2 regions of the Streptomyces sp. NPDC090106 genome follow, and region 2 is predicted to be linked to the other one. Evidence: riboswitches for the same ligand, from Rfam matches in the RefSeq annotation. Region 2 holds a riboswitch; the other holds the start of a gene.
What was found. A riboswitch is a leader RNA that binds a small molecule or an ion and turns the genes downstream of it on or off. The one in region 2 is predicted to bind glycine.
Positions count from the first base shown of each region.

Region 1: it holds a riboswitch for glycine, as region 2 does, so the genes downstream of both, gcvT (glycine cleavage system aminomethyltransferase GcvT) here and gcvP (aminomethyl-transferring glycine dehydrogenase) in region 2, are expected to answer to the same signal.

Region 1 is NZ_JBIVDS010000002.1:708,798-716,550, reverse strand. Features, by position in the region: gene ACIPSE_RS08765 (ABC transporter substrate-binding protein) at 1-403, opposite strand, end outside; gene ACIPSE_RS08760 (ABC transporter permease) at 473-1,483, opposite strand; gene ACIPSE_RS08755 (enhanced serine sensitivity protein SseB C-terminal domain-containing protein) at 1,830-2,627, opposite strand; gene ACIPSE_RS08750 (enhanced serine sensitivity protein SseB) at 2,830-3,624, opposite strand; gene ACIPSE_RS08745 (AAA family ATPase) at 3,692-4,360, opposite strand; glycine riboswitch at 4,551-4,646, shown strand; gene gcvT (glycine cleavage system aminomethyltransferase GcvT) at 4,792-5,910, shown strand; gene gcvH (glycine cleavage system protein GcvH) at 6,009-6,386, shown strand; gene glyA (serine hydroxymethyltransferase) at 6,402-7,667, shown strand; gene ACIPSE_RS08725 (L-serine ammonia-lyase) at 7,724-7,753, shown strand, end outside.
Region 2 is NZ_JBIVDS010000020.1:127,143-134,895, forward strand. Features, by position in the region: gene gcvP (aminomethyl-transferring glycine dehydrogenase) at 1-2,078, opposite strand, end outside; glycine riboswitch at 2,256-2,351, opposite strand; gene ACIPSE_RS42915 (PRC-barrel domain-containing protein) at 2,478-2,849, shown strand; gene ACIPSE_RS42920 (DNA polymerase IV) at 2,920-4,302, opposite strand; gene ACIPSE_RS42925 (MerR family transcriptional regulator) at 4,373-5,035, opposite strand; gene ACIPSE_RS42930 (bifunctional nuclease family protein) at 5,266-5,739, opposite strand; gene ACIPSE_RS42935 (MerR family transcriptional regulator) at 5,817-6,554, opposite strand; gene ACIPSE_RS42940 (FHA domain-containing protein) at 6,573-7,451, opposite strand; gene ACIPSE_RS42945 (DUF881 domain-containing protein) at 7,513-7,753, opposite strand, start outside.

The sequences.
Region 1 (7,753 bases), on a different contig from region 2:
GGGTGTACGTGTAGGTCTTGCCGTCGTCGGTGACCTTGGCGAGACCGGTGGCGAGGTCCGGGGCGAGCGCGGCGCCCTTGGCACCCGGCTCGGTGGCGCTCGTGACGAGCTGACGGCTGTAGTAGCGCGCGAAGTTCCACATGAAGCCGTAGTAGCCACGCGTGGTGTCCCACGAGTCGGCGTCCTGGGCACCGGCGAACTTCAGCTCGCCGCCCTTCTTGGCCAGCGAGGCCTGGGCGACCTTGTTGTTCGCGGCGTTGTAGCCGGCCGCGCCCGTCGTCGAGCCGCCGTTGCCGTCGTCGCTGTCACCGCCGCCGCACGCCGCCGTGGTCAGCAGCGCGGCGACCGCGGCGACAGCGGCAAATGCCTGCTTCCGCCGCCCTGTGGTGCGTTGGGTAGTCACGATCTCGGATCCTCCGGATTTGATGAGAGACCCCGTGTAGATGCCACGGGACGCTTGGGGTACGGCAGTTCAGCGGGAGCCCTTCGGGTCCAGCGCGTCACGCACGCCGTCGCCGAAGAGGTTGAAGGCAAGAACGGTGATGAAGATCGCCACACCCGGAACCACCATGTACGTGGGGTCCGACTTGTAGTAGTCGATCGCGTTCGAGAGCATCTGCCCCCAGGAGGCCGTGGGGGGCTTGACGCCCACGCCCAGGAAGCTGAGCGCCGCCTCGGTGAGGATGTTGGTGGGGATCATCATCGTCGTGTAGACGATGATCGGCGCGACCAGGTTGGGCAGCAGCTCCTTGAACAGGATGTAGAACCGCCCGGCGCCCAGCGAGCGGGCCGCCTCGACGTACTCGCGCTCACGCAGCGAGAGCGTCTGGCCGCGCACCACGCGTCCGATGTAGGGCCAGCCGAAGAACCCGATGACCAGGATCATCACGAACAGGCGCACGCCCGTGCCGGTCAGGCCCAGCATCTCGTTCGGCATGACGGAGACCAGCGCGATGATGAACAGCAGCTGCGGGAAGGCCAGGAGGCCGTCCATGACCCGGCTGATGGCGGAGTCGACCCAGCCACCGAAGAAGCCGGCCAGGATGCCGAGGACCGTGCCGAGGATGACGGCGACGATCGCGGACAGGAAGCCGACGAGCAGGGAGATCCGGGCGCCGTAGACGATGCGGGCGAAGATGTCGCGGCCGTTGACCGGTTCGACGCCCAGCCAGTGGTCGCCGCTGATGCCGCCGAAGGCCCCCTTGGGGGTGCCGAACAGCGGGTCGATCAGGTCCTTGTCGTGGTACGTGGTCGGGTCCTGCCCGTACAGGCTGGTGATCACCGGCGCGAGCAGGGCGACCACGATGAGGAAGAGCACGACTATGCCGCCCGCGAGAGCGAGCTTGTCCCGCTTCAGGCGCTCCCAGGCGATCCGGCCCAGGGAACGCCCCTGGACGGCCTTGGCGCCGGCGCTGCTCGCCGCCGCTTCCTCGGCCGCGCTCGGGGCCGCTTCCGCGGTCGGCTCGTGCAATGGTGCCGTCATCTGGCAGGGACCCCTCTCAACCGGCGGTAGCCGGCCCGCACTTGCCGCTGTAGCGGCGTGATTCAGTCCGTCGTACTTAAAGGGGGGCTAAGTCCACCCCTGGAGCGGGAGTCTTCAACGCTTTGGCGATCTGTTGCCAGACTTGGCGATGAATGGATGCATAAACGTGATGAGGCTAGGAGGGTTCCGTTATCCGGACAGTGGGTAACGCCCCCCGGACGGGGGCAAGTTCGGACATCGGTGTCCCATCGGGACCTTCCGCCCCGATCTACGCGCGAAGAAACACTCCCGCAACACGAGTCGTCTTGCTCGGTGGAACGCCTCGTGCCATCCGCCCGGTCCCGGCCTAGTAGCCGCCGGGGGCGGGCGGGTAGCCGTACCCCGCCACGGGGGCCTGAGCCGGGGCCGCGTGGGCCTCACGGTCGTAGAACGGGCGGGCGCCGGCCCGCATCCACATCGCGATCGGGTCGTACTCGTCCGACATGGCGACGGTCGACACGGGCAGTCCGTCCGGGACCGCGCCGATCGACTGCTGCATCATCGCCCGCACCGAGTCGACGGCCGGCGGGCTGGTGTCGTAGACGTCGAGCCCGATGGCCAGGTACGGCGCCCCGAGGGCCGGCTGGACCCACGCGCGGCGCAGCGAGCGCACGGCGGGCGTGCGGTGGGCGTTCTGCGCGATCACGGCGTAGAACTGCGGGATCTCGATCGCGGGATCGGAGAGCCGCAGCGGACCGGCGGGCTGGCGCTCCAGACCGGTGGCGATCCGCCGCAGGTCCAGCCACGGGATGCCGACCCCGCCGCCGGGCGCGTGCGGGTTGAGCCAGAGCCCGAAGTGGTCCGGGTACAGGGTCCGGGCCACGTCGATGCCGTCGACGACCTCGTACGACCGGTTCCAGCCGCTGGCGCTCAGTTCCTGGGCGGAGGTCACGCAGGGCGCGTAACCGAGGCCCTCGACCTCCATGTTTCCGTACTGGGCGTCGGGGGAGCCGGACTGGCCGTGCCACAGCAGCATCCAGATCTGGCCGGAGGAAGGGGTCGCGAGGGCGCGGAGGAGTGCCTCGTAGGCGTCGTAGCGCCCCGGTGTCACTTGGCGCAGCATGTGCTCGACCTGGCCGGTCGCGGCGGTGCCGCTCGCGCTCACGTGTCCCTCCGGAGAAACGATGCGTGTGTCTGCCGACAGCTTAAGCCGTGACGGGGTGGGGCTTGCGGTTGTCGTCCGGGTGCGGGTCGGTGAGGGCTGGTCGCGCAGTTCCCCGCGCCCCTGGGTTCGGTGCCTCTTGCGGTGGGTCCCGGAGTGCGGGCCGTGGGGCTTGTCGCGCGGTTCCCCGCGCCCCTGAGAACCGCTACACGTCCCGCTGGTGGAAGGGGCGGACCCGTTCCCTCAGCCAGTGGGCCACCGGGTCGTCCGCCACGTCCATCAGGACCAGGTTGACCTGCCAGGGCACCGGGACCCGGCCCAGCGCGCGGCCCAGGGCGTCCATCGGCAGGGTACGCAAGTCGCCCTCCCACTGGGAGAGTTCGACGCCCACGAACATCACGGGGTCGGCGGTCTCGATGGCGGCGAGGCAGCGGCGGGCGGTGAGGACCACCCCGGTCGCCGCGAACTCGGCGGAGGCCGCGGCGAGGAAGTCCACCGGCTCCTCCTGCCAGTCGGGCTCGTAGAGCTTGACCCGGCCCCCGGTGGTGAAGCCGTCGAGCGGGGAGCGGCCCTGGCGGCACAGCTCGGCGACGGCGGGCGGCGGCAGGGGGATGCCGACCACGCCGTCCGGGTTGAGGGCGATGCCGACCTGCGGGGGCAGACCGCGGGCGAACTCCACGGCGGGCGCGATGGTGAACGCCATGTGGGAGCCGGTGACCTGGCGGAACTGCTCCTCGGAGCTGAAGACCGGGACGAACGCCTGGCCGCCGATGTCCACGGTCGGCAGGTCGAGGGGGCCGCTGCCCGGGCCGCCGCCGTTGGGCAGCGGGACCCAGACGAAACTGCGCCCGAGGGCTTCCAGGATGCGCCCGCCCGCGGAGGGGACGCCCAGGGAGGCGGAGAGCACCTCCTCCAGTTCGTTGCCTGGCCATCCCCCGCCGTGGGGGTGCGCCTGTTCCGGGAAGCCCTGCGCCGGGAAGTCCTGTGCCGGGAAGTCCATCTGTGTGACCGCCTGCCGAGTACCGCTGGTGTGGCTGAAAGGCTAACGGGTGCCGGGCCCCTCGCGGTCAGCCCGTGAAGCCGATCCGGCGCAGGGTGTCCGCCGCGGCCCGGTCCAGGAGGACCGTCGAGCCGATGCCCTGGGGCAGTTCGCCCCGCTCGACGGAGCCGATCAGCCGGGCCGCCGCCGAGCGGTGCCGCAGGAACGCGTAGCGCGAGACGCCCCGGCCCCGCTCGCGCTGACCGGCCAGGGCGGTGTCCGCGGTGACGTCGAGGAGCAGCAGATGCAGGGTGCCGCCACGGCGCCGGGCCTCGCGGGCCAGCCAGCCGCGCACCCAGGACTGGGTGCCGCAGTCGTGCACGACGACACCCTGGCCCGAGCGCAGCGCGCGGTGCAGGCCCCAGTAGTGGGCGAGCCGGACGAGCGGCCGGTAGACGGCGTAGGGCAGGAAGCGGGGCGCGCGGGCGTCCCAGCGGTCGCGGGTGTCCTGGGAGTCGATGCGCGGGGCCTCGACCGCCCGCTTCATCAGCGTGGACTTGCCGCTGCCGGGCAGGCCGGTGATCACGACCAGGTCCTTCGGCGCGAAGAGCAGGGCGTGCGGGCTGTGACCGGAGCGCTCGCGCAGGTCGCGGACGACCGGCTGCGACGCGCGGCGCTCCCGGGCCGCTGCGCTCGGCTGCGCGGGCAGGGCGACGGCCGTGGTGGTCGTCGCGTACGCCGTGGTCGTCCTGTTCATCGTGATCGTCCTCCCCTGGGGTGGGTCACGAGTTCCCCTCCCCGTCGAGTGTAAAGAGAAGGTAATCCGCTGGTCTCGCGTTTTCGTGATCGCTCTGCCACAGGCCCGTCACAAAGGACGGTCGAGGTCCGGTCTGCCGCCCGTCGCGGATGCGTGCAATGATGTCGGCGCCAACTGCATACCGGCCGTTCGAATCCGCGCGGGAGAGTCCTCGACCACTGGTCGGGGCGCCGAAGGAGCAAGTCCCTCCCTTGAATCTCTCAGGCCCCGTTACCGCGCGGGCGAGGCACATCTGAAAAGCGAGCCGCTCTCCGGTGGCTCCACCCAAGGTGCAAGCCATGTCCCCTCCGCGGTCATGGCGAACCTCTCAGGTTCCGATGACAGATGGGGAGGAACGACCTCGCCGTCATGCCTTGGGAGACCTACGTCCGATGAGCAGCACCTCACCCCGCCGTACCGCGCTCGATGCCCTGCATCGTTCGCTCGGCGCGACGATGACCGACTTCGCCGGCTGGGACATGCCCCTGCGCTACGGCTCCGAGCGCGACGAGCACACCGCCGTCCGCACCCGGGCCGGGCTCTTCGACCTCTCGCACATGGGCGAGATCACCGTGACCGGGCCGGACGCGGCGCGGCTGCTCGACTTCGCGCTCGTCGGGAACATCGGCTCCGTCGGGGTCGGCCGCGCCCGCTACACCATGATCTGCCGGGCCGACGGCGGCATCCTGGACGACCTGATCGTCTACCGCCTGGCGGAGACCGAGTACATGGTCGTCGCCAACGCCTCCAACGCCCAGGTCGTGCTGGACGCGCTCGTGGAGCGGGCGGACGGCTTCGACGCCGAGGTCCGTGACGACCGCGACGCGTACGCGCTGCTCGCCGTCCAGGGGCCCGAGTCCCCGGGCATCCTGAAGTCGCTGACCGACGCCGACCTCGACGGGCTGAAGTACTACGCGGGCCTGCCCGGCACGGTCGCCGGGGTGCCCGCCCTCATCGCCCGGACCGGCTACACCGGCGAGGACGGCTTCGAGCTGTTCGTGAAGCCCGCCGACGCGGTCGGGCTGTGGCAGGCGCTCACCGAGGCCGGCGCGGGCGTCGGCCTGGTCCCCTGCGGGCTGTCCTGCCGGGACACCCTGCGCCTGGAGGCGGGCATGCCGCTGTACGGCAACGAGCTGTCCACCGCCCTCACCCCCTTCGACGCCGGGCTCGGCCGGGTCGTGAAGTTCGAGAAGGACGGCGACTTCGTGGGCCGCGAGGCCCTGGAGAAGGCCGCCGCCCTCGCCCAGGCCGACCCGCCGCGCGTCCTCGTCGGCCTGGTCGCCGAGGGCCGCCGCGTCCCGCGCTCCGGGTACCAGGTCGTGGCGGGCGGCGAGGTGATCGGCGAGGTCACCTCCGGCGCGCCCTCGCCCACGCTGGGCAAGCCGATCGCGATGGCGTACGTCGACGCCGCGCACGCCGCTCCGGGCACCGCCGGGGTCGGCGTGGACATCCGGGGCACGCACGAGCCGTACGAGGTCGTGGCGCTGCCGTTCTACAAGCGCCAGAAGTAGCCGTCCTGGGTGATGCTGGGCACATAGGCGCTGCTCACGCACGCCTCCGGCGCTCCCCCCTTCATCAGCACTCCCCCGCGTACAGGAGAATTCAGGCCATGAGCAACCCCCAGCAGCTTCGTTACAGCAAGGAGCACGAGTGGCTGTCGGACGCCGCGGACGGCGTCTCGGCGGTCGGCATCACGGAGCACGCGGCCAACGCGCTCGGCGATGTCGTCTTCGTCCAGCTCCCCGAGGTCGGTGACACGGTCACCGCGGGCGAGACCTGTGGCGAGCTGGAGTCGACCAAGTCGGTCAGCGACCTGTACTCCCCGGTCTCCGGTGAGGTCACCGAGATCAACCAGGATGTCGTCGACGACCCGGCGCTGGTGAACTCCGCTCCCTTCGGGGGCGGCTGGCTGTTCAAGGTACGCGTCGCGGAGGAGCCGGCCGATCTCCTCTCCGCCGACGAGTACACCGCCTTTTCCGCCGGCTGAGGAGTCGTACATCTGATGTCCGTCCTGAACACGCCCCTGCACGAGCTCGACCCGGAGGTCGCCGCCGCGATCGACGCCGAGCTGCACCGTCAGCAGTCCACGCTGGAGATGATCGCGAGCGAGAACTTCGCGCCGCTCGCCGTCATGGAGGCGCAGGGCTCGGTCCTGACCAACAAGTACGCCGAGGGCTACCCGGGCCGCCGCTACTACGGCGGCTGCGAGCACGTCGACGTCACCGAGCAGATCGCGATCGACCGGATCAAGGAGCTGTTCGGCGCCGAGTACGCCAACGTCCAGCCCCACTCCGGTGCCTCCGCGAACCAGGCGGCGCTGTTCGCGCTGGCCAAGCCCGGCGACACGATCCTCGGCCTGGACCTCGCGCACGGCGGTCACCTGACCCACGGCATGCGCCTGAACTTCTCCGGCAAGCAGTTCGACGTGGTCGCGTACCACGTGGACCCGGCCACCGGTCTGGTCGACATGGCCGAGGTGGAGAAGCTCGCCAGGGAGCACCGCCCCAAAGTGATCATCGCGGGCTGGTCCGCCTACCCGCGTCAGCTGGACTTCGCGGAGTTCCGCCGGATCGCCGACGAGGTCGAGGCGTACCTGTGGGTCGACATGGCGCACTTCGCGGGCCTGGTGGCCGCGGGGCTGCACCCGAACCCGGTCGAGCACGCGCACGTGGTCACCTCCACCACCCACAAGACGCTGGGCGGTCCGCGCGGCGGCATCATCCTGGCGAAGCAGGAGTTCGCGAAGAAGCTGAACTCGTCCGTCTTCCCGGGCTTCCAGGGCGGTCCCCTGGAGCACGTGATCGCGGCGAAGGCGGTCTCCTTCAAGGTCGCGGCCGGTGAGGAGTTCGCCGAGCGCCAGCGGCGTACGGTGGAGGGTGCGCGCATCCTCGCCGAGCGTCTGACGGCCGCGGACGCCCGTGCGGCCGGGGTCAACGTGCTCTCCGGCGGCACGGACGTGCACCTGATCCTCGTCGACCTGCGCGAGTCGGAGCTGGACGGCCAGCAGGCCGAGGACCGTCTCCACGAGGTCGGCATCACGGTCAACCGCAACGCCGTCCCGAACGACCCGCGCCCGCCGATGGTCACGTCCGGTCTGCGGATCGGTACGCCGGCGCTGGCCACGCGCGGCTTCTCGGCGGAGGACTTCGCCGAGGTCGCGGACGTCATCGCCGAGACGCTGAAGCCGGACTTCGACGCGGTGTCGCTCCGGGCCCGGGTCGAGGCCCTGGCCGGCAAGCACCCGCTGTACCCCGGCCTGAACAAGTAGTTCCACGGTGGGGGCACCCGACGCCGTGTGCCCCCACCCCTGTTGAAGGAGTTCCCGTGGCCATCTCGGTCTTCGACCTGTTCTCG
Region 2 (7,753 bases):
GCCAGCCCCACCAGCGCGTTCAGGTTGGCGCCGTCGACGTACACCTGACCGCCCGCGTCGTGCACCTGCGCGCAGATGTCGGCGACGTGCTCCTCGAACACACCGTGCGTCGACGGGTAGGTGATCATCAGCACCGACAGCTCGTCCCGGTACTGCTCGATCTTCGCCCGCAGGTCCTCGACGTCGATCTCGCCGTCCTCGGCGGTCTTCACGACGACGACCTTCATGCCCGCCATCACGGCGCTCGCGGCGTTGGTCCCGTGCGCGGACGACGGGATCAGACACACGGTCCGCTGCTCGTCCCCGTTGGCCCGGTGGTACCCGCGGACGGCGAGCAGACCGGCCAGCTCGCCCTGCGACCCGGCGTTGGGCTGGAGGGAGACGTTGTCGTACCCGGTGACCTCGGCGAGCCGCTCCTCCAGCTCGCGGATGAGCGTGAGGTAGCCCTGCGCCTGCTCGGCGGGGGCGAAGGGGTGCAGCTGCCCGAACTCGGGCCAGGTGACCGGCTCCATCTCGGTGGTCGCGTTGAGCTTCATCGTGCAGGAGCCCAGCGGGATCATGCCCCGGTCCAGCGCGTAGTCCCGGTCGGCGAGCCGGCGCAGGTAGCGCAGCATCGCGGTCTCGGAACGGTACTGGTGGAAGACGGGGTGGGTGAGGAACTCGTCCTCGCGCAGCAGTTCGCCGGACAGGACGTCCCCGGTCGCCGCGTCCAGCGCCTCGATGTCGCCCTCGACGCCGAACGCCGCCCACACGGAGGCCAGCTGCGCCCGCGTGGTCGTCTCGTCGCAGGCCATCGAGACCTGGTCGGCGTCGACGAGGTGCAGGTTGACGCCGTTCTCGCGCGCGGCGGCGACGACGGCCGCGGCCCGGCCGGGCACGCGCGCGGTCAGGGTGTCGAAGTAGGCGCCGTGCACGACCTCGACCCCGCCGGCGGTGAGCCCGGCGGCGAGGAGCGTGGCGTAGCGGTGCGTCCGCCGCGCGATGCCCTTGAGGCCCTCGGGCCCGTGGTAGACGGCGTACATGCCGGCCATGACGGCCAGCAGGACCTGCGCCGTGCAGATGTTGCTGGTGGCCTTCTCGCGCCGGATGTGCTGCTCACGCGTCTGGAGCGCCAGCCGGTACGCCTTGTTCCCGTCGGCGTCGACGGACACGCCGACGAGCCGCCCGGGCAGGCTCCGCGCGAACTTCTCGTGGACGGCCATGTAACCGGCGTGCGGCCCGCCGAAGCCCATCGGGACACCGAACCGCTGGGTCGTGCCGACGGCGATGTCCGCGCCGAGCTCGCCCGGCGACCGCAGCAGCGTCAACGCGAGGAGGTCGGCGGCGACGGTCACCAGCGCGCCGAGCCCGTGCGCCTGCTCGATGACGGCCTTGATGTCCCGTACGGCACCGGAGGCGCCGGGGTACTGGACCAGGACGCCGTTGATCTCGCGGGCGGCGATGTCGGCCGGGATGCCGTCGCTGAGGTCGGCGACGACGACCTCGACGCCGGTCGGCTCGGCGCGGGTCTCGATCACGGCGACGGTCTGCGGCAGCGTGTCCGCGTCGATGAGGAAGAGGCCCTTCTTGTTCTTCCCCATGCGCCGGGACAGGGCCATGGCCTCGGCGGCGGCCGTGCCCTCGTCGAGGAGGGAGGCACCGGAGGTGGGCAGCCCGGTGAGCTCGGCGACCACGGTCTGGAAGTTCAGCAGCGCTTCGAGGCGCCCCTGGGAGATCTCGGGCTGGTAGGGCGTGTACGCCGTGTACCAGGCGGGGTTCTCCATGACGTTCCGCAGGATCACGGGCGGGGTGAAGGTCCCGTAGTAGCCGAGCCCGATCATCGAGCCGAGCACCTGGTTCCGGTCGGCCAGCGACCGCAGCTCGGCGAGCACCTCGGCCTCGGTACGGGCACCGGGAAGCTCGAGGGCGTCGGCGCTCTTGATGACGTCCGGCACCGCGGCGGCGGTGAGCTCGTCGAGGGAGCCGTAGCCGACGTGCGCGAGCATCTTGGCCCGCGCCTCCGGGTCGGGCCCGATGTGGCGCTGTTCGAAGGGGATGCCGGTCTCGAGCTGGGAGAGCGGAATGCGATCGGCGGTCATAGTGCGGAGGCCTCCTGGTCTGACGCGACCTTCGAAGGGCACCACGGAGCTGGTACCCGAACGGCCTCCCCCTCTGTCATCTCGACCTGAGAGCTTCACCGGTCGCCCGAGGGTGACCGGCTTTCACCGTCGGTGAGGGCGGAGGTCAACGACACCCGCCCTGCTTTCCAGAGTGACCTCGTCCGTGCGGTACGTGAGCCTGAGAGATTCCGGGGAGGAGTTGCTCCTTCGGCGCCTCCGATGAAGTCTGGAGGACTCTCCCGCACAGGGTCGACAGCCGCTTGCCAGCCTACCAGCGAGCCTCACGCACAAGCCTTCGAGTGGCCGCCTTATCCAATTTGCTCTTTTGTAGTGCTGGGGGATGTGCAGCGAGTCGAGAGCCACTGGAGTGGAGGGACCGTGCAGACCGACATCGATCCACGCAACCTGATCGGCCGCAAGGCGTTCGACCGCGACGGCACCAAGATCGGCACGATCGACGAGATCTACCTCGACGACGCCACCGGCGTACCCGAGTGGGCCGCGATACGCACCGGGCTCTTCTCGCGGGACGCCTTCGTCCCCCTGGAGCCCAGCGAGCTGGTCGAGGGCACGCTCCACGTCCCCTTCGAGCGCGCCCTGATCAAGGACGCCCCCGACTTCGGCGTGGGCCGCCACCTCTCCCCCGACCAGGAGCTCCAGCTCTACCACCACTACGGCCTGGACACGACCGAGCCTCCGCCCTTCCCGGACCGGGACTTCGGCAGGCTGGCGGGCACGGACGAGCCGTAGCCCCGGACCGGGGCCGCCTCCGACTTCGAGGGCCCGCAGGGGACCACTCACCACACGCACCCGAACACCGTCACGGGTGATGCGGAGCAGAACCCGGATCCGGCCGAAGGCCGGACGCCCCGCACTCGACCGCCACGAGCGGCAACGGCTCGGCCACCCCCAACGCCACGTCATCGACCCGGAACGTCCGGACCCGCCCCACCTCCGACTCCGGCGTCTCGAACCGCACGGTCACCCGCCCCAGCCCGCTCCCCTGCACCCACCCGTGCCCGAACTCCTCGTGCCGCACGTCGTGCCCCGCGACCCACACCCGCTCGACGGCGACCTCACCCCCGTCCTCGACGACCTCCCCGGCGTCCTCCTCCCCCAGCTCCACCCCTTCCGCGGCCTGGGCGAAGAGATCCTCCTGCGTGTAGTCGGCGAGCCCCGACACTCCGACCCCCAGCAGCCGCACCCCACCCGTCGTGTCCACGGCCTCCAGCAGCCGCGCGGCGGCCTCCCGCACCACCGCCGGATCGTCCGTGGGCCCCCGCAGCGTCTCCGACCGCGTCAGCGTGGAGAAGTCGTACCGCCGCACCTTCAGCACGATGGTCCGCCCCGACAGCCCGGCCCCCCGAAGCCGCCGCACACAGCGGTCGGCCAGCCGCTGCACCTCCAGGCCGACCCGCGTCCGGTCATGGATGTCCACGTCGTACGTGTCCTCGACGGACACCGACTTGGTCTCCCGCTCGGCGACGACGGGCCGCTCGTCGTACGCCATGGCCATCGCGTACAGCCCGTGCCCGTGCGCCTTGCCCAGCAGCCGTACGAGCTCGTCCTCGCCCGCCTCCACGATCTCCTCGACGGTGTGGATCCCGGCCCGCCGAAGATGGTCGCCCGTGGCCGGCCCCACCCCGGGCAGGATCCGCACCGACATCGGCCCGAGCATGGCCCGCTCGGTTCCGGGGTCGATCAGCACCAGCCCGTCCGGCTTGGCCTGCTCGGACGCGATCTTCGCGAGCATCTTGGACGCGGCCAGCCCCACCGACCCCGTGAGCCCCGTGACGGCCCGTATGTCGCCGCGCAGCTTCTCCCCGGCCGCCCGCGCCGACGCCTCGTCGAATGCCGTCCCACCGGCCTCCAGATCGACGAACGCCTCGTCCAGACTCAACGGCTCCACGAGCGGCGACAGCTCCCGCAGGAGCCCCATCACCTGCTCGCTGATCGTGCGGTAGAGCCCGAAGCGCGGCACGAGGTAGGCGGCGTTGGGCGCCAGCCGCCGCGCCTGCGCCATGGGCATCGCCGAATGCACCCCGAAGACCCGCGCCTCGTACGACGCCGTGGCCACCACCCCGCGCGGCCCCAGCCCACCCACCACGACGGCCTTCCCGCGCAGGCTCGGCTTGGACGCCTGCTCCACCGAGGCGAAGAAGGCATCCATGTCGAGATGCAGGATCGTGGGTGCGGTTCTCACATCTCCGATGCTGCCCTACACCACTGACAACGCCCCGCCCGCAGCACCCCGGGGTCACCCCCGGAGCGGTTCAGACGGCCCGGTTGCGGCGCCGCGCCAGCTCGTCCGAGGGGTTGTGCCCGACGAGCGTCTCCCCGGTGTCGACGCGCTCCCCGTGCAACTGCGACAGCGCGCTCTCGACGTCCCGCCACACGACGCCCACGGCGATCCCGAAGATGCCCTGGCCGCCCTGGAGCAGCGCGTGCACCTCGTCGGGCGAGGTGCACTCGTAGACCGTGGCGCCGTCGCTCATCAGCGTCATCCGCTCCAGGTCCTGGAACCCGCGCTCGCGCAGATGCTGCACGGCGGTGCGGATGTTCTGGAGCGAGACCCCGGTGTCGAGGAACCGCTTGACGACCTTCAGGACGACGACGTCCCGGAAGCTGTACAGCCGCTGTGTGCCGGACCCCTGGGCGGAGCGCACACTCGGCTCGACGAGCCCGGTGCGCGCCCAGTAGTCGAGTTGCCGATAGGTGATGCCGGCCGCCGCGCAGGCCGTGGGCCCGCGGTAGCCGATCTCCTCGGTCGCCATGGACGCCGCCCCTCCGCCGCTGCTCGGCACGGCCGTCGGTCGCTGCGGAGCATGACCGGCCGGGCCGCCCTGCGACGGGCTGCCGTAAAGCGGGTACGGGCCACTCGCCCCGAGACTGCGTCCGGGGGCACCCCCAGCCGTACCGTCGCCGCTGCTGCTCACGCCGACCTCCGTCCTTGACCTGCCTTCTCGACGGTAGGCAGTCACCCGGGGTGCGTCAACGATCGCCACACTCGGCGAGCCGAGTGATAATCACCCTAGGAGTGGTTTGCCGTACCCATCCGCGGGGAAAGGCTAGCCGAATGCGCTCGGGGCGGGCCGCAGGACGCTCTCAATCGCCGCTGGCAAATGCCTGCATTTGGCGGCCTGAACCCCCTGTCGAGCCGGCCGGGTCACTGACTGCTGGTACCGAAGTCCTCGGGTGAGATCTGGTCGAGGAACTCGCGGAACTTCTCCACCTCGTCCTCCTGCTCGTCCGGGATCGCGATGCCCGCGTCGTCGAGCACACCGTCGCTGCCGTAGATCGGCGTCCCGGTGCGCAGGGCCAGCGCTATGGCGTCGGACGGACGGGCGCTGACCTCGACGCCGCTGGCGAAGACCAGCTCGGCGTAGAAGACGCCCTCCCGCAGATCGGTGATGCGCACCTCGGTCAGCTCCTGACCGACGGCCTCCAGCACGTCCTTGAACAGGTCGTGGGTCAGCGGTCGCGCGGGGGCCATGCCCTGCTGGGCGAAAGCGATCGCCGTCGCCTCCCCCGGCCCGATCCAGATGGGGAGGTAGCGGTCGCCTCCCACTTCACGCAGGAGCACGATCGGTTGGTTGGAGGGCATTTCGACCCGGACACCTACGACATCGAGCTCGTTCACACAGCAACCCTAGGCCGTGCCCGGGACGTTTGGGTAGTCGGGCCGGAAACGGGCGCCCGATCCGCGGTCCGCGAACGTCAGGGCAGCCGTACGCCCAGGGCGGTCTGCACCAGGGCCGCGTGCAGCCGTACCGTGAGCCCCGCCAGTTCCTTCGTACGGGCCTCGGCGTGCGCCCTGGTCTGCGGGTTGCGGTGGCGCTTGAGCGGGGCCACGACCTGGTCCACGAGGCCCGCCTCACGGTCCGCGGAGGCCTTCATCGCCCGCAGGTGCCGCGGCTCGATCCCGAACCGCCCCAGCTCGGTGACGAGCGCCGCCACGGTGACCACCTCGGCGTCGTACGCCCCGTCCGGGAGCGGCGCGATGAGCCCGTAGGACTCCCACTCCGCGAGCTCCCGTTCGTCGATCTCGGCGGCGGCCAGCAGCTCGGAGCGGCCGATCCGGGCCGCGGCGGGAGCCTCGAAGTACTCGGGCGGGCCCTCGCCGTCCCGCTGGCGTCCCACCAGGGGCAGGGGGACGGCCTCACCGCGGGCCATGGCGTCGAGATGCTCGCGGATGACCTTGAGCGGCAGGTAGTGGTCCCGCTGCATCCGCAGGACGTGGCTCAGGCGCTCGAGGTCCTGCGCGCCGAACTTGCGGTACCCCGACGGGGTCCGCCGCGGCTCGATGAGCCCCTCCGACTCCAGGAAGCGGATCTTGGAGATGGTGACTTCGGGAAATTCGTCGCGCAGCAGGTTCAGCACCGCGCCGATACTCATGAGTCCACTGTCCGCCGCGGCGGTACCGTGTCCGGCACCGCCGCTGGGTGTTTGAAGCATGGACCTTCCCTGACGGGGTCAGTAGCCCCGCTGGCTCGCGTAGAAGACCAGCCGGTACTTGCCGATCTGAACCTCGTCCCCGTTGTTCAGCGGCACCGAGTCGATGCGCTCGCGGTTCACGTACGTGCCGTTGAGGCTGCCGACGTCCGCGACGGTGAACGAGCCGTCCGGCTGGCGACGGAACTCCACATGCCGACGCGACACCGTCACGTCGTCGAGGAAGATGTCGCTCTGCGGATGACGCCCGGCCGTGGTCAGGTCGCCGTCCAGCAGGAAGCGGCTGCCCGAGTTCGGGCCGCGGCGCACGACCAGGAGAGCGGAGCCCAGCGGCAGCGCGTCGACGGCCGCCTGCGCCTCCGGGGAGAGCGTGGGCACCTGCGTCTGGCCGGTGACCTCGGCGTCGTACGCCTCGATCCCGGAGATCGAGATGGTCGAGGTCGTCTCCGAGGGCCGCTCGGCCGTGGCGCGCAGCGGAGCACCGCAGTTGGAGCAGAAGCGGCTGTTCTCCGCGTTGCGGTTACCGCACCTCGTACAGACCAGGGCCGACATGAACTCTCCACCCGTAGTTGAGGTTGACGGTTGCCCGAAACCTATGCCGCCGGACTGCGCAGGGTCAACAGACGGCGCGCCCTGACCACCGGAAACCTGGTCCCGGAACAACGGGCGCTGGCCCTCCGCGTCGGGCTGTGCGCGATGACGAGCGGTCGCGTTCGCGTTGTCGCTACCCTCTCGCGCGCTCTTGCCGAACAACTTCGAAAACAACTTCACGGGCGATTCCCCTTGACCGAAACAGACCCGCCCGTGGGGCAGGACGAACCCTGACTGCACACAGCGGCCGACACCGACATCCTCACAACGTCCGTATCCACCAGACAGTTTCCACCACGCACCACCCAATCGGTGCGCCGACCCCCCGCAACCTCATGCCCTGGGCGGAGGTCGCCCATGCACCCGCGGTTCACTCCGAGGACGACCGAGCGTAGTCAGGCTGCTTCGCCGCTCGCAAGGCGTCCACGACGATCTTGGTCGACCGCTCGACGGTCACGGTGGCCTGCTCCTTCTCAAGAGTCTGCACCACGCCTCCAGGGATGTTGAGGGCCGGTTCGAGATCCTGCGGCTTCCCGATGACCTTGAAACGAAACGGCGCGTCGATCTTGTTCCCGTCGACGCTGACACTCTGGCCGGAGCCGGTCAGGTAG